Regions from separate parts of the Chryseobacterium sp. MEBOG06 genome, predicted to be linked through region 1. Evidence: riboswitches for the same ligand, from Rfam matches in the RefSeq annotation. Region 1 holds a riboswitch; the other holds the start of a gene.
The links. A riboswitch is a leader RNA that binds a small molecule or an ion and turns the genes downstream of it on or off. The one in region 1 is predicted to bind thiamine pyrophosphate.
Positions count from the first base shown of each region.

Region 1 (11,066 bases):
AGATTCATGCAGTGCATTTTCCACCACAATAGCATTCTCCGCAAAGCGCATGAAAGTAAGCACATCCTGAAGATCCGGAATCTTGGCTGCAATCAGGGAAAGTGTTCTCCCGAAGTGTTCCAGATATAAAGAGTCCTGAGCCATATAAAAACGGAACTTTTCCTGCGGTAAGCTGCCGTCTGATAATTCTTTTATAAAGGGCATATCAAGAATAGACTGATAGCATTCTTCTATTGTGTTCCAGGTTTGTTCAGACCATTTCATTTTTGATCAGTTTTTGAGGGTTAAAAAAGTGGTTAAGCGGACCATTGCCAAGTCCTGTTTGTATATCCATTCCGTTTTCTATGGCTTGATAAATATAGCCCTGGCCTAAAGAAACAGCGTCATATAAATTTTTTCCCTGAGCAATATAGGCAGCGATTGCTGAAGAGAGGGTACAGCCGGAGCCATGGGTATTATTAGTGTTTAATTTTACCGTTTCAAAAGAATGGAAATTCTCATATTCGTCATAGAATAAAGAGGTAATCGCTGAGGTTGTCTGATGGCCCCCTTTAAGAAGAATCGTTTTACAACCCAATTTTTTGATCTTTCTTCCCGCTGTGTATAAATCTTCCAGAGTTTCTACTTTCATATCTGCTAAAATGGCTGCCTCATCCATGTTTGGGGTAATCACATCAGCAAGCGGAAAAAGCATTTCAGTAATTGCAGTGATGGTTTCTTCTTCAATCAGGTGATGCCCGCTGGTGGCTACCATTACAGGATCAAATACAATTGGTATTCTTTCATACTGAGCCAATGTAGAAACAATAGTCTCCACTAATTGCGGAGTATGAACCATTCCGATTTTAATAGCATCCGGAACAATATCATCCAAAATAGCTTTGATCTGATCAGCTACCGCTTCAACAGGAATAGAATATATTTTTCTTACTCCCTGGGTATTCTGTACAGGCAAAGCCGTTAATACAGATGTAGAAAAACAGCCTAAAGCAGAGGCCGTTTTGATATCCGCCTGAATACCAGCTCCTCCGCTTCCGTCAAAACCCGCAATGGTTAATACTGATGGGTATTTGTATTTTTTCATTTTAAAATTTCATTTTTTAATTCATACGCTGCTTTCTGAGGATTTTCTGCACTGCATATTGCCGAAACTACGGCAAGGCAATCTGCTCCTGCATGAATGATTGCTTTTGCATTTTTCAGATGAACGCTGCCTATGGCTACCAGAGGCTTTTCTGTAAGCTGTCTGATCTTTGCAATACCCTCAAGCCCCCATTCCGTAATCGTATCCGTTTTGGTATTGGTTTTAAATACAGGACTTATCCCAAGATAATCAGATACTGCAGTCTCTTCGCTTTCAAGTTGTATCAGATGTTCCACAGAATAACCAATCATTTTATCTTTAATCAAAGGAATTTGTCTCAGGTAAGTAGGTGCCGTATCACTGTTCCCAACATGAATTCCTGCTGAACTCACCTTTTCAGCAACCTCAATATTATCGTTAATGATAAGGGGAATTCCATATTTATCTGTGATCTCAAGAAGCTGTTTGGCTTTTTGAAGAAACAAATCAGTACTGTCGTTTTTTTCTCGTAACTGAATGATATCTACACCGCCAAGAATAGCCTGTTCTGCCACTTTTAGAAAATTTCTTCCAGCACAGTCGGCTTCAGAAATAACGAGGTAGAGTTGGTAAGGGAAACAATGTACACTCATTTCTGTTCGATTTTCAAATGACGGATAAATTCTTCCTCAGTGATGTTATATAGCTTATCGATCAGGTTGACCTGAAGACTTCCCGGACCTTTGCTTTCCTGAGCAGCCAGTTCTCCAGCGATGCCAAGCAATGCCATTGCCGCAGCAACCCCATTAACTTTAGCTTCCGTACATCCTATGAATGCGCCTATCAAAGCGGTGGCCGAACATCCTAGACCTGTCACTTTGGTCATCAGGGAATGTCCGTTTTTGATAAAAACAGTTTGGTCTGGGCTTAGGATAATATCAGCTTCACCGGAAATACAGACAATCGTATTGTATTGGCTGACCAGAATTTTACCGGCATCTATAGCCTCGCTGCTTTCTGCAGTACTGTCTACTCCCTTGGTGACTGTATTATTGATCTTAGCCAGTGCAATAATTTCAGAAGCATTTCCTCTGATCACTGTTGGGTGGTACTGTAAAAGCTGATGTAAAATCTGATCCCGGAATGACGTTGCTCCGGCTCCTACAGGATCTAAAACCCACGGCTTATAGATGGCGTCTGCCGTTTCAGCGGCCATAAGCATAGATTCAGACCCGTATTCATCAAGGGTTCCAATATTAATAACCACCGAATGGGCTATGTTGATCATTTCCCTGATTTCAGATTTTGCGTGGGCCATGATGGGAGATGCTCCTGCAGCCAAAAGAGCATTGGCTGTATTGTTCATAACCACATAATTGGTGATATTGTGAACCAGGGGAGAATTTTGTCGTACAAGCTGAACTTGCTGCCAGAGAATTTTTTCCATTGTTATCATTAAAATAAAAATAGCTTTAGGAAAAAATCTGAAACAAAGGTACATTAGCAGATAATGTAATTTTGCTTTTCCCTACGCCGGTGTAAGCCGGATCAGGTTCGAAGGGACTCTCTCAATTCTTTTCAGAATACCCCTAAAGCGAAACAAATGTATAAAAATTATCAGAGCAGACAAAAATCTTGCAACGGAATTTCTAGGGAAGACGGAGTATTTTTATCGTTAGCCGATAATATTTTATTGGCTGTAAAAATACCATTGGGTAATCGTAAAAATAAGCAAAGCTGGAAATAAATAGTACGGTTAACATATGGTTATCTATAAAATCCATATGTTACGTTTTCTATTTCTTCTGTGCGAGAATGAAATCCACCATCTGATCTGTCAGCTTATCCAGGTAAGCTTTATCAGTAGTACCAAATCCATGTACTCCTTTATCTACAATGATTAAAGAAGTCTGAACCTTAGCTCTTTTTAATTTTCGGTATAATTTTTTTGATTGATTTAATGGAACTATTTTGTCGTTATTTCCCTGAACAATTAAAGTAGGAACGGCATCTGAAACAAAATAAACAGGAGATATGGTTTTGAAATAATCTATTGCCCTGTCCTGATCTTTTTTGATGTCATATCCAGAAAGTCCTTTGACCAGATTTTGCTGCAGAGTGACAATTTTTTTTGAAATTAGCCCAATCATAGAAACAGGAATCGTACCCAATCTGGTATGGAAAAGCTTGTTGAGATCAGCAGGCCCATAATGATCAATAACATAATTTACTTTTGAAGAATAAGAAGCAAGTTCAGGACTTCCAATATAAGTGTTATCAGGAGTATAGGCTGCCATTAATGAAAGGTGAGCGCCTGCCGAAGCTCCAAAAAGTCCTATATTATTGATGTCAAAATTATATTTTTCCGCATTTTTTCTTACCCATCTTATTGCGTCTTTGGTATCTTCCAGAGGAAGAGGAAAGTGAATGCTGTCATTCAGAAGAGTATAATTGATGCTGATGACAGCATATTTTTTCGCCATTAGTTTGGCAATAGTAGCTTCCACATAGTTACCAGAATTGATGACTTTGCTTCCTTCTATCCAGCCACCGCCATGAACATAGATCATTACCGGAAGCTTTTCTGCTGAGACATTTTTAGGAGTATAAAGATCCAGCTTAATGGGGGCACCCTTTTTATTGGTTTTATAAGTGATATCTTCAGAAAAGTTGGAAATTTCAGGAAGTAATGTACTTTTTACAGCAGGGGCTTTAACGGTTGTTTGTGAAAAATTTTGTGAAAATAATAAACTAGAAATGCTTAAAAATAAAACAAAAAACAGGTTTTTGGAAAACCTGTAGTTTGATATGTTGTTGATGTATAAATTCATAATAAGATTTTTTTGAGGGAAGTGTTATTTTACTAACTCCTCAAAAAGCTTACCAAAAGTAGTGTTCAGATCTTTTGATTTTCCGGGATGAGGTCTTGAAGTCTGTACAACGGCACTTCTTACGGCTGTCAGCCATCTGAAACGCTCCGGAATGTCCAGAAGGGCAATAGGACCGCCGTCTTTATCACCGCTGGCAATCTTATAAAAGCTTTCCAGATTCTGAATGATATCTTCATAGTTCAGTTTACTGTGCATCAGTTTGAATTTATCAGGACATAAATAAAACTCTGCCTTGATGAATTTTTCCTTTTTGGAAAACATTACCAGTCCGATATTGAAAAATTCCTCTCTTTCAACTTTGGGTACCAAGCGTACTACCGCGTATTCATATATTTTATCCTCTTGCATTTTTGGCTTCGTTTACAAAGATTTGAGAATTTTTGAATCTGGTTTTCAAAAACTGAAAATAGATCTCACGGATTTCTTCGGGTGTTTCATCGGCATCATTCCAGTGCAGCCAATCTTCAGGGATTAAATTGACTATTTCCCTGAAAAGGTTGTCATTCAGTACTTCATGAGCAAATTGATTAGCTTCATCCAGCATCTTGGCTTTTGGAAGCAGTACATGATCCTTTACGTATTTGAAAGGTGTTTTTGCAGCTGCATCAAAGTTCTGCCATGAGTGATGGAAGTAGAAGGAAGCTCCATTATCGATGATCCAGAGTTCTCTATTCCACATCAGCATATTCGTATTCCTGAACGTACGATCAATATTGGTAATGAAAGCATCCAGCCAGACAATTTTTGAAGCCAACAGAGGATCAACGCTTACTCCCGGATCATAAGTGATAGAGCCCGAAAGATAATGCAGTCCAAGGTTCAGACCTTCCGAAAACTTCAGCAGGTCCTGTATTTCTTCATCAGCTTCCGTCCTCCCGAAATCTGCATCAAGATTTACAAAAACAAGTTCAGGAATTTTCAACCCCAGTGCTTCCGTAATTTTTCCGCCTAAAAGTTCGGAGATCAGCATTTTTACCCCATGGCCGGCACCACGGAATTTTAAGACATATTTAAAGTCATCATCAGCTTCTGCCAGCGCAGGAAGAGAACCTCCTTCTCGCAACGGCAGAATGTAACGTGTCACAGTTACAGTTCTTAAATTCTGCATAAGGCAAAAATAAGCTTATTTTTTTATAATCTTTTTAGTGAATTCTTTTTCTCCGGTTTTATACTGTAGAAAGTACACTCCGCTTGTAAGATAATGTATCGGAATTGTGTAGCCGGAATCTGTTTTGCTCTGGCTGTAACTAATATTTCTTCCGGTACTATCCATAAATGACAGGATTTTAAACTTCTTTTTAGAAGTGATCATAATAAAATTCTGTGCAGGACTAGGGTAAATCTGAACCTGATCTTCGATATCGGATTCTTGTGTGGCAAGGCTGGTTACCGTTACCAGCTTTGTTTTGGTGGTATTGGTTCCGCAGGCATCTGTCGTCAGCTTTACATTATAATTTCCTAAGGCAGTATACATATGCTGGGGATGTTCCTGAACGGAAGTCGTACCATCTCCGAAATCCCATAGATAAGTATTGGAATTTTGGGTTTTATTAGTAAACTGAACAGTGGAGGTTCCTGTAAACTGATGGGTAAATCTACTGTGGACATCATTGGACGTTATAAGCCATTTATTTTGTTGGTTGTAAACTTCCGTTTTTACAATATTTTTTATCAACTGTGCCTCTGCGGAAGTAAGATTACCGTTAAAGGAAACCAGGGTAGGGTCTTTTTTAAACAAGACCGTATAAAATGTATAAGCAGCTGCCATAGAACCTATATAGCTGGGATGGGATTCGTCCTGATCATAAAGCTCTACAGATGGATCTTGTGCTCTGATGGCTCTCCATACTCTTCCTACAGGAGACACTACACCTTCGTTGGTGGCTGCCATTTCCATATAGCGGTTGTAGATTTGATCATCCATTCCTTCGTAAGTGCAGACGGTCGGAAGGCCGGGACAATTCGTAGCATCTCCGTTTTTACGTCCCCATGTCATATAGAACATAACATTTCCACAGCCATTTGAGTTTTTAATTAAGTTCGAAAGCTGCAGAGCATATGGATAAACCTGGCTCTGCACCTGAGAATCCGGAAAAGAAGGCAGCTGGCTCTGCTCCTGAAGTACTACATAATCCCAGTTTCCCTGGTTGATGACTGAAGTTACAATAGGATTATTAGCATGATCCTGAAGTGTAGACCCACCGGGAGTCTGGCTGTGATGTTCCAGAATGTCACCAGTGGATGCAGCAACATCTTTGATAAGGTCGGGAAGATTGTTAACATAAGTGTAACTGTTTCCAATAAAGAAAACCCTCTTTACAGTCTGGCCGAATGCAAAAGAAAATGTAATTAAAAATAAAAAAAATAGAGTTTTTTTCATAAATTTCAATTTAAAATAGGATTGTGAATATAAGAAATGTTAAATAAAAATCGGTTATTTTATGAATTTGATTATTGAAAAGGATATATTTTTAGAAAATAAAGAAACAAAGGGTTTTCTTGCTGATGTTTTCTATACAGAGAACGGAAAGAGACAACCGCTGGTCATCTTTGTTCATGGATATAAAGGATATAAAAACTGGGGAGCATGGGATCTGATGGGCAGAAAATTTGCTGAAGCAGGGCTTTTTTTTGTTAAATTTAATTTTTCGCATAACGGAACAACGGTAGAAGATCCTCGCAATTTTGCAGATCTTGAGGCTTTCGGAAATAATAATTATTCTAAAGAACTTTCTGACCTTGGTGTTGTCGTTGATCATTTTATTCAGAATCCTCATGTAGATGCAGAAAAAATAATTCTGATCGGACATAGCAGGGGAGGAGGAATCTCTATTATTAAAACTTTTGAAGATGAAAGGATTAATGGTTTGATTACACTGGCCAGTGTGGATACTCTCGATCGTTTCCCAAAAGGAGACCATTTTGAAAACTGGAAAAGAAACGGCGTATATTATGCTTTAAATGGACGTACAAAGCAGGAAATGCCGCATTATTATCAGTTTTATGAAGATTATGAAAAAGATATACATCGTTTTGATGTGGAACGGGCAACAGAGATGGCAAAAGCTCATATGCTTATCATTCATGGGACAAGGGACGAGGCCGTAGATGTGAAGCAGGCAGAACATCTTCATATTCTTCATCCCAATTCGGAACTGTTTCTTATTGAAAACGCCAATCATACTTTTGGGGCAAAAGAGCCGTGGGCAGAAGATAAATTGCCTGAAGATCTTAACACAGTCACGGAAAAATGCATTATATTTATACAAGAAAAATTAAAATAAAACGATTTTAATCCCGTTTTATATATTAACATCACATTTAAATACCATTATGAAAAAACTTATTGCAGGCGCAGTAGCGCTATCATTGTTCACAACAGTAGTTTCATGTAAGAAAGAAACTAAAACGGAATCTTCTATGGGTAAAGATACTTTGGCTACAGCAATGCCTAAAGATTCTGTTGTCTCATCTACAAAGGCAGATTCAGGCACAGCAGCTGGTACAGAAAATATTATTACCAAAAATGTAGGGAAGTATCCTCACGATATCAAATTATTTGAGGATAAAAACTTTACAGACAGAATCAAAAAATTGTTAGGAAAGAAGTATGATGAAATGGTAAAAAACTTTAATGTGGAGAGTCCTATTACTTCTGAAAACGGAATTTACAAGGTGACAGGATGTAAGCAGCACGACTGCCCGGGATATTCAACAGATATTTATTTTGATTCAAAAGATGACAATATGAATGTTTTAATAGATCAGAACGGAAGTTTAACAGATTTCAGTGAAAAGAAAAAAATTACAGTCACTGAATCATTAAAAGCAAAATAAAAAGGAAGCCTGAAATTTTTCAGGCTTCCTTTTTTATAATAGGATGGATTTACTTTATGATAAGCAGACTCCATGCTTCTTCAATTTTACTTTCTAGAAGTAGTTTCTGAGCATCAAAATGAATATTTTCATCTGAATGGAAATCTCCGGAAGGCAGTACTTCTGTATTGGCAAGCATTCCAAGATCATTTCCTGTGAACACTTTGCTGTATTTAACAGCATCCGGAAGGAGATCAAATCCAATTCCTTTTGTTACCAAAGGTTTAGGCACCTCAAAAAGACTGTTTTCATTATTTCTTGAATACCAGTTGCCACCTAAACGGGCTACCATATCCAATTTTTTCTGATCCAGGTTCCCCTCTTCATTCAGATATTCTTCTCTGATGTGAATTTTCTGAACCTCACAGATAATCAGGTTTCCTGCCCCCCCTGATCTCCCAGAGATTTTACCTCTAAAACTTTACATTCAAAGTTTACAGGACACTCTTCAATTAGTTTGGGCTGTACAAGTTCAGCATCTTTCATTGTGAGACCGGACTTTATAAATTCATTGACCCCGGTTTCATATTCTGTAGAAGCTAAAGAAATCTGCTGTACAATCGGAAAATTTACAGTTCCAATCACTACTTCAGGTACTTCAAGAATATTTTCCAGTGTATGTTTCGTGGTATTATCACGAACTCTCCTTGATGGTGAAAAGATCAGAATCGGAGGAACCGTACTGAACATGTTAAAAAAGCTGAATGGAGATAAGTTATGATTACCGTCCTTATCTACCGTAGAAGCCAAAGCAATCGGACGTGGTGAGACAGCCGTCTGCATAATGGTTTGGAGTTGTACGGAGGTTATCTCGGAAGGGATTACTGTTTTCATATTTTATTTAACCATAAAAGGCACAAAAATTTTAAGTAAAATAGCTTTAAACCCTTAAAGTTTAAAAAAAGCATATACTATTTATTCACAAAGGTTTCCTGACCTTCGTGATATAGATTTTTTACATTAAAGCTTATTAAAATACCTTTGGGTTTCTTCATTAAGTTAATATAGTTTATAAGCTGGACGCGATGAATATCACTCGGTTGAACAACTGATTTTTAATTCAATAACAATTAAATCTTCAACTAAAAAGTCACAAAAGAAATCATGATTAATCTCTTTTCCTTTGTAATGTACCGGAACTTTCAACTCAGATTGCTTAATCTGAATTCTTCTTCCAGACATTTATGTTACACACTTTCCAATAAACCGGAGCCTGGAATTTTGCGAACTTCTATGCAGGCACTATTTATCTTATAAGTCAAATCTGTAAAAAAGGACTGTATAACCATAAAATCTTTTGTGACTTTTGTGGTGAAAATTTAAACCGTTGGGATAATTTTTCCTGAAACTTCACCGAAACCTACTCTGATTCCGTCTTTCTCTGCCCATGCTTTCATGGTAACGGTATCATTATCTTCAATGAATTTTCTTTCTTCACCGTTGCTTAATGATAAAGGGTTTTGTCCTCTCCAGGTAAGTTCCAGCATAGATCCGAATGATTTCGGATCGCTTCCCGAAATAGTACCGCTTGCATAAAGATCACCTACCTCAACGTTACATCCGTTTACTGTGTGGTGAGCCAATTGCTGGGTCATATTCCAGTACATATGCTTGTAATTGCTTTCGCTGATGAGGTTTTGATCCCCGTTTTCAGGTTGTATATAAACTTCAAGGTTAATATCGTAATTTTTATCACCTTCAAATTTCAGATAATCAAGAACTTCAGGATCCTGCGTTGGAGATGCTGTTCTGAATGGTTCTAATGCTTCAAGAGTAACTACCCATGGGGAAATAGATGAACCGAAGTTTTTCGCAAGGAATGGCCCTAACGGAACATATTCCCAAGATTGAATATCTCTTGCAGACCAGTCATTGAAAACGACCATTCCGAAGATGGCATCTTCTGCATCTTTTGTAGAAATACTTTCTCCCATCTCTGTATTTTTATTGATGATGAAAGCCATTTCCAGTTCGAAATCCAATTGCTTACATGGTCCGAAAAGAGGCTTGTCTTCATCAGCAGGCTTCATTTGTCCTTTTGGGCGGTTGATGTCTGTTCCGGAAACAACAATAGAAGAAGCTCTCCCATGGTAACCTACCGGTAAATGTTTCCAGTTTGGTAACAGCGCATTGGCTGGATCACGGAACATTTTTCCTACGTTGGTTGCATGCTCGATGCTGCTGTAAAAGTCTGTATAGTTCGGGATGTGAATCGGCATCATCATTTTAACCTTATCCAGGTCATAGAATGCCTCTTCAATTGTTTTCTGGTCTTTCGATAATATGGATCCTTCCTGCAGTAAAGTCTGGATTTTTGTACGAATAGCATTGGTAACAGGTTTACCCAGTTCAATAAATTCGTTGATGGTGTAGGCTTCAAAAACATTGTCGTCTAATCCTTCAATGTCGTCAAAATAACCAAGATCATACAATGTTGCAAGATCAATAACCTGGTCTCCGACTCTTGTACAGCATCCGATATATTCTTTATTAAAAACTGCTACCCCGAAAGGAATATTATGTATTGAAAAATCCGAATTTGAGGAATAGTCTACAAATGATTTCATAATTTTAGATTTAAGTTAGATTAAATAACACCCCTGAGATGTTTATTTTGCCTTTTTAGAATATGATTGTTCATCAATCCATCTGTCTTTGGTATTGACATCAATAAGATACAGAATATTATCCTGTCTTGTTAGTAATAACATTTTGGTAACCGGCAGAGGTACTTTTTTATTTTCAAGCATATCTGCTCTCAGAGAGATCATATTTTTCTTTCTGACAATATCGCCTGTAAAAACATTGGAACTGCTTTCTCCGGTAGCTTTATCATCAAAAATCTCTACATAAGTTGCATTATTTCCCTTGATAATAATGAAATCTCTTTCCGTATGATCGGCTTCATCTTTGATGAAAACGAATTTCTTGTTGTCAATACTTACCTGTTCAAGATTCTGATTGATGCCTTTTCTTTCTTCAAGTCTTTTAAGAATTGCATTCAGAGTTCCATATTGAGCTTTTAGCCCTAATGTCCCAAAGAATAAAATTCCGATTAAAAATTTTCTCATATACTGTGTTTTATAAAAAAGTTTTGCCAGAATATGGTATCCTGACAAAACTTATATTTTTAATGTAAAATTAAAGATTACCTCTTCTTTCCTGCTCTCTTTCTAATGCTTCGAAAAGAGCTTTGAAGTTTCCGGCACCAAAACTTTGTGCACCATGTCTTTCAA
Region 1 covers NZ_CP084580.1:1,027,158-1,038,223, forward strand. The annotation lists gene tenA (thiaminase II) at 1-264, opposite strand, end outside; gene thiD (bifunctional hydroxymethylpyrimidine kinase/phosphomethylpyrimidine kinase) at 251-1,084, opposite strand; gene thiE (thiamine phosphate synthase) at 1,081-1,716, opposite strand; gene thiM (hydroxyethylthiazole kinase) at 1,713-2,510, opposite strand; TPP riboswitch at 2,572-2,664, opposite strand; gene LF887_RS04760 (alpha/beta hydrolase) at 2,860-3,894, opposite strand; gene LF887_RS04765 (DUF3037 domain-containing protein) at 3,919-4,302, opposite strand; gene LF887_RS04770 (HipA family kinase) at 4,289-5,062, opposite strand; gene LF887_RS04775 (PKD domain-containing protein) at 5,078-6,334, opposite strand; gene LF887_RS04780 (alpha/beta hydrolase family protein) at 6,396-7,238, shown strand; gene LF887_RS04785 (hypothetical protein) at 7,288-7,791, shown strand; partial or broken gene LF887_RS04790 (flavin reductase family protein) at 7,841-8,664, opposite strand; partial or broken gene LF887_RS24210 (GxxExxY protein) at 8,742-8,867, opposite strand; gene LF887_RS24360 (GxxExxY protein) at 8,863-9,012, opposite strand; gene fahA (fumarylacetoacetase) at 9,150-10,397, opposite strand; gene LF887_RS04800 (hypothetical protein) at 10,440-10,901, opposite strand; gene hppD (4-hydroxyphenylpyruvate dioxygenase) at 10,972-11,066, opposite strand, start outside.

Region 2 (11,066 bases), 1.4 Mb from region 1:
ATCCTATGAGACCGAAAACTAAGGTCGCATAAAGGAACGCACGGACAATACTATTGTCATAACTAAACTTTTGTGTTTCCATATCAACTATTCACTATTTTTCTCAATTTTTATTATTTTCTCCTATTTCTTTTTCGTCTTTATCTTTGTTGCCGGTTTCATCATTTTCTTTGACTCTTTCATCATCAAAAAGGATTCTGACAGCAGGAGATTCATCATCTTCAAACTGTCCTTTTCGGGCATACACTATAAATACGACCAAGAAAATCGCAGCTAAAGAAACACTGCAGAGGATCATTAAATATAGAATATCCATTGGACAACAAAATTAACCTATTTTCGGGGTTCAAATTTAGTGAAAAATAATGACATTCATCACGAAATGCCGATTTCAGCTAATTTAAAATCAGTCTAAATAAGGGCGTTTAAGCCTGTTTTTTGAAATGTTTGCGGCCTAAAATCCAGGTTGAAACTGTCGTAAAGGTAACTACCGTAATAGAGCTGGCTGGCATGATGATAGCGGCAAATAGCGGGTGCATATGCCCTGTAACTGCGTAACTTAACCCAATGATATTGTAAAGAAAACTGATTATAAATGTCATTTTCACAATATTGATAGATCCTTTACAAACGTTCAGATAATTATCGAGCGTAACTACTTTTTCGCCATTCATGATCACATCAGAGGACGGAGTAAAGCTGTTGGTATCATCTGCAATAGCAATACCTACGTTACTTTGTTTTAAAGCTCCTGCATCATTGAGCCCGTCGCCAAGCATGGCTACTTTCATATGCTGGTCCTGAAGATTTTTTATATAATTCAGTTTATCCTCCGGGCTTTGATTAAAGGCCATTCCTTTGTAATTTGGAATAAGCTCCTTAAGTTGTTTTTCTTCCGAAGAATTGTCTCCACTAAGAATGAATATATTGTAATGAGCAAGTTTGGTGAACAGATCTTTAAGTTTGGGGCGGTATTCATTTTTGAAGATGAATTTTCCTATAAACTGATCGTTTTTGCTGATATAAACAGCTGTTTCAAGATTCATGGGTTGCTGGGCGTTGTAACGTGCTGAACCAATTTTATATACGTTTCCTCTTACACTTGCCTCGTATCCCTTCCCTGATATTTCCACAAAGTTTTCCACCGGAAAATAATCATCACTTTCCTCAATGAACTCATACAGGGATTTTGAAAGCGGGTGATTAGAGTTTTTTAGCAGAGTTTTGATGTTTAATAAATCAAATTCATTAATTTCAATACCCTCATACTTAATGTTTGATTTTTTTCTGTGGGTTATTGTTCCTGTTTTGTCGAAAACAATAGTGTCCAGTTTTGCGATTTTTTCAATCGTTAACGTATCTTTTACATAGAACTTATTTCGGCCTAAAATCCTCATAATGTGTCCGAATGTGAAAGGCGCGGATAGAGCAAGCGCACATGGACAGGCAATGATCAGAATGGCTGAAATGACCTGAAACATTTTCTCCAGATCGACAAATGACCAGTATATTCCGGAAATCAGTGCAATGCCTAAAATGATGAATGTGAAATACTTACTGATGTTGTTTGTCAGTGTGTCAAGTCCTGTTTCATGCTTCTTAAAAGCTTCCTTATTCCAAAGCTGAGTTAGGTAGCTCTGGTCTACATCTTTTATGACTTCCAGTTCCAGTGAAGATCCAATCTGTTTACCTCCTGCGAAGATTTTATCCCCAGGCTGTTTACTGATGCTTTCGCTCTCTCCAGTGATAAAGCTATTGTCAATATTTCCTTCCCCGTTAATAAGGATAGCGTCTACAGGAATGATTTCCTGATTTCTAACTAAGATACGGTCTCCCACTTTAACTTCTGAAAGCAAAATGTTCTGCTGTTTCCCTTCAAAATCTACTTTTGTAACCGCAATTGGATAGAAAGATTTATAATCTCTGTCATACGAAAGAGCGCTGTAGGTTCTTTTCTGGAATATTTTCCCCATCAGCATGAAGAAAAGAAGCCCGCACAGCGTGTCAAAATATCCAGGGCCATAATTAGTAACCACTTCATAGATACTTCTTCCAAAAAGAACAAATATTCCCAATACAATAGGGACATCGATGTTGACGATTTTATTTTTTAATCCGTACCATGCGGATTTGTAGTAGTCTGAAGCAGAGTAGAATACAACAGGGCATGCCAGTAGGAACATCAATGTTCTGAAGAGCCCTTTATAATGTTCCATCCAGTAGTCTTCTCCCCCTACATATTCAGGGAAGGCCAAAAACATTCCATTTCCAAAAGCAAAACCTGCAATAGCAAATTTTACAAGCAGAGATTTATCAAGATGGTCAACATTTTTTTCTGCTGTTTCAAGACTGATGACAGGTTTGTACCCGAGATTGGTTAAGAAGTTGGCGAGTTGGCTTAATTTCAGATCATTATGGTTGAAAGAAATCTGCAAAGTCTTTCTGGTGAAATTAACCTGAGAATATTTGATGTGTTTATTTAAAGTGTGAAGGCTTTCTAATAGCCAGATGCATGAAGAACAATGTATTACAGGGATCTTGAAGGTGACAAGACTTGTACTTCCTTCTGAGAAATCAGTGACTTTTTCAAAGATTTCCGGAGTATCCAAATAATCAAACTGAGTGGAGTTTTCATCACCCGGACGAATTCCTGCCCCTTTATTCAGTTCGTAAAAATTACTTAAATTATTTAAATTCAGAATTTCATAAACGGACTTACAGCCGTTACAGCAGAAAATCTTTTCGTTAAATAAAATCCGCTCTTTTTCTATACCTTGACCACAATGAAAACAGTTCTCGCTCACCCCATAAAATATTGAACTACAAAATTATAACAAATTTTTTTGTTTATCGTGTTAAAAAGTTCTATTTTTGTGATAAATATCATATAAAATGCCGCAGGAACAACAGATAGCAATTGAAGAGAGGTTCGCCAAAGTTTTTAATGATAAATCATTTAAGGAAAGACTTTCCAGCACAGATTTTGAGAAGTATATTAACGGTAAAAAAAGATTGAGTTTTCAGAAACACGATACTATTTTTGAGGATGGAGAAACTCCGAAAGGAGTGTTTGTTCTTGAAAAAGGAGCCGCTAAACTTTCGAAATCAGGTGCCTTCGGGAAAGATCAGATTTTAAGATTTATCAAAGAAGGGGATATCATCGGCTATCGTTCTTTGCTTTGCGGGGAAAATTTCCAAGCCAAAGCAGAAGCAATGACAGATATAGAATGTGTTTTCTTACCCGCAGATATATTCATGTATCTTTTGGAGATAGATCCACAACTGTCTTTCGTAATGCTTCAAAAAATTTCATACGAATTAGGAGAATCTTCCAATACTATCACTTTTCTGGCGCAGAAAACTGTACGGGAAAGGCTGGCTGAAATTCTGTTGCTTCTGGAGCAGAAGCTCGGAGTTGATCCTGAAGGATTTATCAAAATCTCATTGACAAGAGAAGAGATCGCAAACATCATTGGTACAGCTACAGAAAGTGCCATCCGTTTGATCTCGGAGTTCAAGCAGGATAGCCTCATCGAAGTAGATGGAAGAAACATCAAAATTCTGAATCACGATAAACTAATGAAACTCGGTCACGTAGTTTTATAAAAATCATACAAAACTTAAGTCGGCTATAGGCCGACTTTTTAACTTTTAAAAATAGATAAATTATGTCTGTTCACTCTGAAATTAAAAAAGTTACGACTGAAACCTTGCGTAAAATGAAATTCGACAAGGAAAAAATCACAATGCTTACCGCCTATGATTTTACCACAGCTAAGATGGTAGATGCAGGTGGAGTAGACGCAATTTTGATTGGAGACTCTGCAGCGAATGTAATGGCTGGTTTTGAAACTACATTACCTATTACGCTGGATCAAATGATTTATCATGCTCAAAGTGTGGTAAGGGGAACCGACAGAGCCTTAGTAGTAGCAGACTTACCTTTCGGAACTTATCAGAGTAATCCCGAAAAAGCGCTTGAATCTGCCGTAAGAATGATGAAAGAAGGGGGAGCTCATGCGGTAAAGATTGAAGGAGGTAAAGAAATTTCCAAATCAATCAAGAAAATTATCAATGCAGGTATTCCGGTAATGGGACATTTGGGGTTAACTCCACAGTCTATTTATAAATTCGGAACTTATAAGGTAAGAGCAAAAGAAGAAGCTGAAGCAGAAAAATTGATTGCTGATGCACAGCTTTTGGAAGAACTAGGCTGTTTTTCTGTGGTTTTAGAGAAGATTCCTGCTGAATTAGCTAAAAGAGTAACAGAAAGCATTTCTATTCCTACGATCGGTATTGGTGCAGGTGCAGATTGTGACGGTCAGGTTTTGGTGTATCATGATATGGTAGGGATGAACAAAGGTTTCAGTCCCAAATTTTTAAGAAGATACCTTGACCTTTACACAGAAATTACAGGAGCTGTTGCTCAATATGTAAAAGATGTGAAGAGTGTAGAATTTCCTAATGAAAACGAAAGTTATTAATCCACATGCAAAACCAACAACAATCTATCCAGGGAATATTATCCATATTAGCATTGATCTGTCTTGCTGTAGGCTGGTTTAATTTATTTTCTCCGGAAATCAATCATTTACTTTCAAGAAAAATTTTTTACGTTCTCATAGGCGCCAGTTTCTTTATTCAGGCTCCGCTGCTTACCAATAAAAACTTTGTGTATGCCATGTATGCAGCAGCAGCTATTTGTGTATTGGGAGCATTTATACCTGAAGATTCAAAACTTTCAGCCGTTAAAACAATTGGCCTTCTGGGAGGGATTATCCTGTCACTTTCAAATAGAAGAAGATAGACTGAAGAGTTATGAAGGAGCAGATTATATATGAAGATAACCATCTTCTGGTGATTAATAAAAAAGTCGGACAGCTTGTACAAGGTGATAAAACCGGTGATGAATCACTATTAGAATCTATAAAGAATTTTATAAAAATAAGAGATGCTAAGCCGGGAAATGTTTTTCTCGGTTTAGTTCATCGTATAGACCGCCCAACTTCGGGATTGGTCATTTATGCTAAAACTTCCAAGGCTCTTTCCCGTCTTACTCAGATGGTAAAAAACCGGGAGATCAAGAAAACATATTGGGCAGTGGTGGCAAAAGAAATCATTCCACAGACCCAAAGGCTGGTTCATTATTTAAAGAAAAATGAAAAGAATAATAAAGCCATTGTTTTCACTAAAGTTACAGAAGGAGCAAAAGAAGCGATTTTAACCTATAATGTTATTAAGACATTAGATAATTATCTGCTGCTGGAAATTGATCTTGAAACCGGAAGACATCATCAGATCAGGGCTCAGCTATCAAAAACCGGAGTTCCAATAAAAGGAGACTTAAAATATGGCTCTCCACGTTCCAACCCTGATGGAGGAATTAATCTTCATGCAAGAAAACTGGAGTTTATTCATCCGGTCACTAAAGAAAAAATTGAAATTACAGCTCCCGTTCCGCAAAATGATGCTATTTGGAGAGCCTGTGAAAATTAAAACGATTACTTTATCCCCCTAAGATACGCTGATCAAACTCTTATGTATTCAGCGGCTAGAATACTAAACCATCTCAATTACGGGATGGTTTTTTACTGAATGTAAATTCAATTTTGTGCATTCTTAAAAAATAACTAACTTCGTCCCAGACTTTAGGGGTGTCTGTTATCAACAGACTGAGATTTTACCCTTTGAACCTGATCTGGATCATACCAGCGTAGGGAAAAGCTGATGACTTTTGCTGTACATTCTATTGTACAATAATGGCCATTCCTAAAGTGTATTTAAATAATTAGGAATGGAACTTATAATCAACCACACCCGAAAAACATTTGATATACTTCCCGAAAATCTGGAAGCTTTACTGGCTATTGAATTACCCGGAAAGAAAAAGGGTATTGCTGTAGCGCTCAACAACCGTATTATTCCGCTGTCCGCCTGGGCAGAAACCATCCTTAATGACAGAGATTCAGTTTTAATCATTACTGCCACTCAAGGCGGTTAATTCTCATATTTAATACCAATACTTATGGCTCATTCAATTACGTGTTCGCCATTTCCGAACTCAAAGAAAATCTATGTTGAAGGGAAAATACATCCTATCAGTGTAGCAATGCGTGAAATACAGCTTAGTCCCACCAAACTTACTAATGGAGGCTTTGAACATAATGCTCCGGTAACTGTTTATGATACGTCAGGCCCCTATACCGATGAAACCGCAGAAATTGATATTCAGAAGGGACTTCCGAGAATAAGGGAGCAATGGATCCTGGACAGAAAAGATGTCAGTATCCTGGAAGGAATTACATCAGAATACGGGAAAGCCCGTCTGGCGGATCCTCGTCTTGATGAATTACGTTTTGCATATGATCATCAGCCTAAGGTGGCTGAGGAAGGAAAACAACTTACCCAGCTGTATTATGCAAAACAGGGAATTATCACTCCTGAAATGGAATATGTTGCCATCAGGGAAAACCAAAGAATAGAACAGCTGGAATCTGTTTCAAAAGAAATGGCTTTTCAGCATGCCGGAAACAGCTTTGGAGCCAATACACCGAAAACTAAGATTACACCGGAGTTTGTAAGAGATGAGATCGCTGCCGGAAGAGCTATTATTCCTAATAATATCAATCACCCGGAAAGTGAGCCGATGATCATCGGAAGAAATTTCTTGGTGAAAATTAATGCTAATATCGGGAACAGTGCCGTTTCATCAAGTATCGAAGAGGAAGTTGAAAAAGCAGTTTGGGCTTGCCGATGGGGAGCTGATACCATTATGGATCTTTCAACAGGGAAGAATATCCACGAGACAAGAGAATGGATTATCAGAAACAGTCCGGTTCCAATTGGTACCGTTCCAATTTATCAGGCTCTGGAAAAAGTGAAAGGAGTACCAGAGGATCTGACATGGGAAGTTTTTAGGGATACTCTGATTGAGCAGGCTGAACAAGGGGTTTCTTATTTTACGATTCATGCAGGAGTTTTATTACGTTATATCCATTTGACAGCCAATAGAGTAACAGGAATTGTGTCCAGAGGCGGATCTATTATGGCAAAATGGTGCTTATACCATCATAAAGAAAGTTTCCTGTATACTCATTTTGAAGAGATCTGTGAGATTATGAAAAAATATGATGTTGCCTTCTCTCTGGGAGATGGTCTGCGTCCCGGTTCTATTGCTGATGCCAATGATGCAGCTCAGTTTGCAGAACTGGAAACTTTAGGTGAACTGACAAAAATTGCATGGAAACACAATATACAGGTAATGATTGAAGGTCCCGGACACGTTCCTATGCATATGATTAAAGAAAACATGGAGAAACAGCTTGAAGAATGCCATGAAGCTCCATTCTATACCCTAGGACCTCTAACTACAGATATTGCCCCCGGTTATGATCATATCACTTCCGGAATTGGAGCTGCAATGATCGGATGGTTTGGTTGTGCCATGCTTTGCTATGTAACACCGAAAGAACATTTAGGACTTCCAAACAGAGATGACGTAAAAGTTGGAGTGATCACGTATAAACTGGCTGCACACGCTGCAGATTTGGCGAAAGGACATCCTGGAGCGCAATACAGAGATAATGCCCTAAGTAAAGCCAGATTTGAATTCAGATGGGAAGATCAGTTTAATCTTTCATTAGACCCGGAAACAGCAAGATCCTATCATGATGAAACTCTTCCCGCTGATGGGGCTAAAATTGCCCATTTTTGTTCTATGTGCGGACCGAAATTCTGTTCCATGAAAATTACTCAGGAGATCAGGGAGTCTGCAGAAAAAGGAATGCTGGATAAATCACAGGAATTTATTGAAAAAGGAAAAGAAATCTATATATGATCCTTGTTATCACTCCTGAACTGAAGGTTCGAAATGAAATAGACACTGTTAACCAGATGTTTCAGGAAGGGCTAGATCTGCTCCATATCAGAAAACCTCAAATGGCTCTACAGGAGATGATCGGCTATCTCAATAAGATTGATGCTTTATTTTATCCTCAGCTGGTTCTCCATACCCATTATGATCTGGGCAGAGATTTTGGGATTTCGAGATTTCATTTTAGAGAAATAGACAGGCTTGAAGAAAAACAAAGGCCTTTTACAGAGGAAAATGTCATCTCAACTTCTGTGCATGATATTACCACCTACAATGCTTTGGAAAAAGAATGGGAATATGCTTTCATAAGCCCGTTCTTTCCAAGTATTTCTAAAAAAGGATATGGTGAAAATTCAACAGTTTTGGAGAGTATAAAACACAGAAGGAACCCTGATGTAAAACTGATTGCTCTGGGAGGAATTGATCTTGCCCATATTCAGGAGGCTTTGGACGCCGGAGCGGATGGAGTTGCTTTGTTAGGGGCAGTTTGGGAGAGTGAAGAACCAATAAATAGTTTTAAAAAATGCATAAAAAATGCCCTTTTATAATCTCGGAAAACATTCTTTATAAACATGGAAAAATTACAATACATATCGCAGGGAAACACAAAACAGGAACAGGAATTCAATATCCGGAAAGCTTTAGACCACGGAATACAATGGGTGCAGGTACGATGGAAAAATGCTCCTGAAAATGAATTGATAAGCCTTTGTGAATTATCAAAAAAATTATGTTCAGAATATAAGTCAGTTTGTATCATTAATGATCATGTTCAGCTGGTAAAAAATATAGATGCTGATGGTGTTCATTTGGGGTTGAATGATGGTTCTGTAGAAGAAGCAAGACTTATTTTAGGGGAAAACAAATTCATTGGCGGAACAGCCAATACAATATCTGATATACTTCAAAGAATTAATGAGCGCTGTGATTATATAGGTCTGGGGCCCCTGAGATTTACTGCTACGAAGGAAAAGCTGAGCCCTGTTTTAGGCTTTGAGGGGTATCTGGGAATTGTTAATTATTTAAAAAACAGATCGATGGAGATTCCAAAGATCTTTGCTATTGGCAGTGTTACTCTGGATGATCTTTTACCATTACAGGAGATCGGAATTTACGGAGCTTCAATTTCTGGTGAGATTACTAGACAGCCATCCATTATTAATGATTTAAAAAAAGCAATGATATGAAATCGTTATTGACGAAGTATTTCACTGAACAAAAACAGTTGAAATTAACGACCGGATATGGCTTTACAAAAAAATAAATATTTGTATATGAACAATCAAAAATTAGTAATAGCAGGAAGAACTTTTGAATCCAGACTATTTTTAGGAACAGGTAAATTCGGGAGTCTCAACGATATGACCTCATCTGTCGTCGCTTCAGGAACTGATATGGTGACTATGGCACTCAAAAGAATTGACGCACAGTCTGCAGAAGATGATTTGCTAGACTCATTGAGAGCTACAAACGTTCATCTTTTACCCAATACTTCAGGGGCTAGAACAGCTAAAGAAGCTGTATTGGCCGCTCAGCTGGCCCAGGAAGCACTTGAAACCAACTGGGTAAAGCTTGAAATTCATCCAGATCCAAAATATTTATTACCCGATCCTATAGAAACACTTTATGCTACAGAAGAACTTGCCAGATTAGGATTTGTAGTAATGCCCTATATCCATGCAGACCCGGTATTGTGCAAACGCCTTGAGGATGCAGGAACTGCCGTAGTAATGCCTTTGGGAGCTCCGATAGGAACGAATAAAGGACTGAGAACACAGGATTTTCTGGAAATTATTATTAGCCAGAGCAATGTTCCGGTAGTAGTAGATGCCGGGATAGGTGCCCCGTCAGATGCAGCAAAAGCAATGGAAATGGGAGCTGATGCAGTTCTTGTTAATACAGCCATTGCTGTAGCAGGAAACCCATTAAACATGGCTGTAGCTTTTAAAGAAGGTGTAATTGCCGGAAGACGGGCTTTTGAATCGGGACTAGGGAGTATTGCAAACCATGCAGAAGCTTCAAGCCCGCTTACTTCGTTTTTATTTGAATAAAACCAAAATGATGAACAGTTTTAAAGATGTTTTTGAACAATATAACTGGAGTGATGTAAAGAACAGGCTTAATAAGGTAAGCTTAACAGACGTTTATCAAAGTCTTCAGAAAAAGAATAAAACAATTGATGATTTTCTGAATCTACTTTCACCGGCGGCTTCCCGGGAATTGGAGATGATGGCAAAAATGACGCGTTCTCTTACTCAAAAACGCTTTGGAAAGACTATTCAGCTGTACGCTCCTTTGTATCTGAGTAATGAATGCCAGAATATCTGTACCTATTGCGGATTCAGCTTAGACAATCCTTTGAAACGGAAAACGCTCTCTGATACGGAGTTAATGATTGAAGCTTCAGTCCTGAAATCAAAGGGGATTAATCATGTACTGCTGGTAAGTGGAGAAGCCAATAAAATAGTTGGAGTTCCGTATTTTCAAAATGCTGTCCGATTATTAAAACCTCACTTTTCCAATATTTCCATTGAAGTACAGCCTTTGCTGGAAGATGAATACAGGATTCTGCATAAGGAAGGAGTACATTCTGTATTGGTATATCAGGAAACCTATCATCAGGAAGTCTATAAAGAATATCATCCGAAAGGTAAAAAATCTAACTTCCATTTTCGTCTGGACACACCGGACAGAATAGGACAATCGGGTATTCATAAAATAGGATTGGGGGTTTTACTGGGATTGGAAGATTGGCGTGTAGACAGTTTTTTCAATGCACTTCATATTGATTATTTACAGAAGCAGTACTGGAAAAGTAAATTTTCGGTTTCCTTTCCGAGATTGCGGCCTGCAGAAGGAATTATAGAACCCAATTTTATTATGGAAGATAAAGATTTACTCCAGTTAATCTGTGCCTACAGAATCTGGAATGAAGACCTTGAAATATCAATATCCACAAGAGAAAATGAAGTATTCCGGAATAATATTGTATCACTGGGAGCAACAGCAATGAGTGCAGGATCAAAAACCAATCCCGGAGGATATTCCGTAGATAAAGAATCTTTGGAGCAGTTTGAAACCAGTGATGAAAGAAGTGTGGAAGCCATTAAAACCATGATCAGCAAAGCAGGCTATGATCCCGTGATGAAAGACTGGGATTCTGTGTACAGTGGTTATTAACGTTTAGAATTGT
Region 2 covers NZ_CP084580.1:4,870,640-4,881,705, reverse strand. The annotation lists gene ccoN (cytochrome-c oxidase, cbb3-type subunit I) at 1-82, opposite strand, end outside; gene ccoS (cbb3-type cytochrome oxidase assembly protein CcoS) at 104-316, opposite strand; gene LF887_RS22255 (heavy metal translocating P-type ATPase) at 426-2,804, opposite strand; gene LF887_RS22250 (Crp/Fnr family transcriptional regulator) at 2,893-3,606, shown strand; gene panB (3-methyl-2-oxobutanoate hydroxymethyltransferase) at 3,669-4,484, shown strand; gene LF887_RS22240 (hypothetical protein) at 4,490-4,807, shown strand; gene LF887_RS22235 (RluA family pseudouridine synthase) at 4,819-5,496, shown strand; TPP riboswitch at 5,641-5,737, shown strand; gene thiS (sulfur carrier protein ThiS) at 5,795-6,001, shown strand; gene thiC (phosphomethylpyrimidine synthase ThiC) at 6,026-7,837, shown strand; gene LF887_RS22220 (thiamine phosphate synthase) at 7,834-8,421, shown strand; gene LF887_RS22215 (thiamine phosphate synthase) at 8,446-9,060, shown strand; gene LF887_RS22210 (thiazole synthase) at 9,148-9,924, shown strand; gene thiH (2-iminoacetate synthase ThiH) at 9,935-11,053, shown strand.
Region 2: another riboswitch for thiamine pyrophosphate. It lies ahead of thiS (sulfur carrier protein ThiS); the one in region 1 lies ahead of thiM (hydroxyethylthiazole kinase).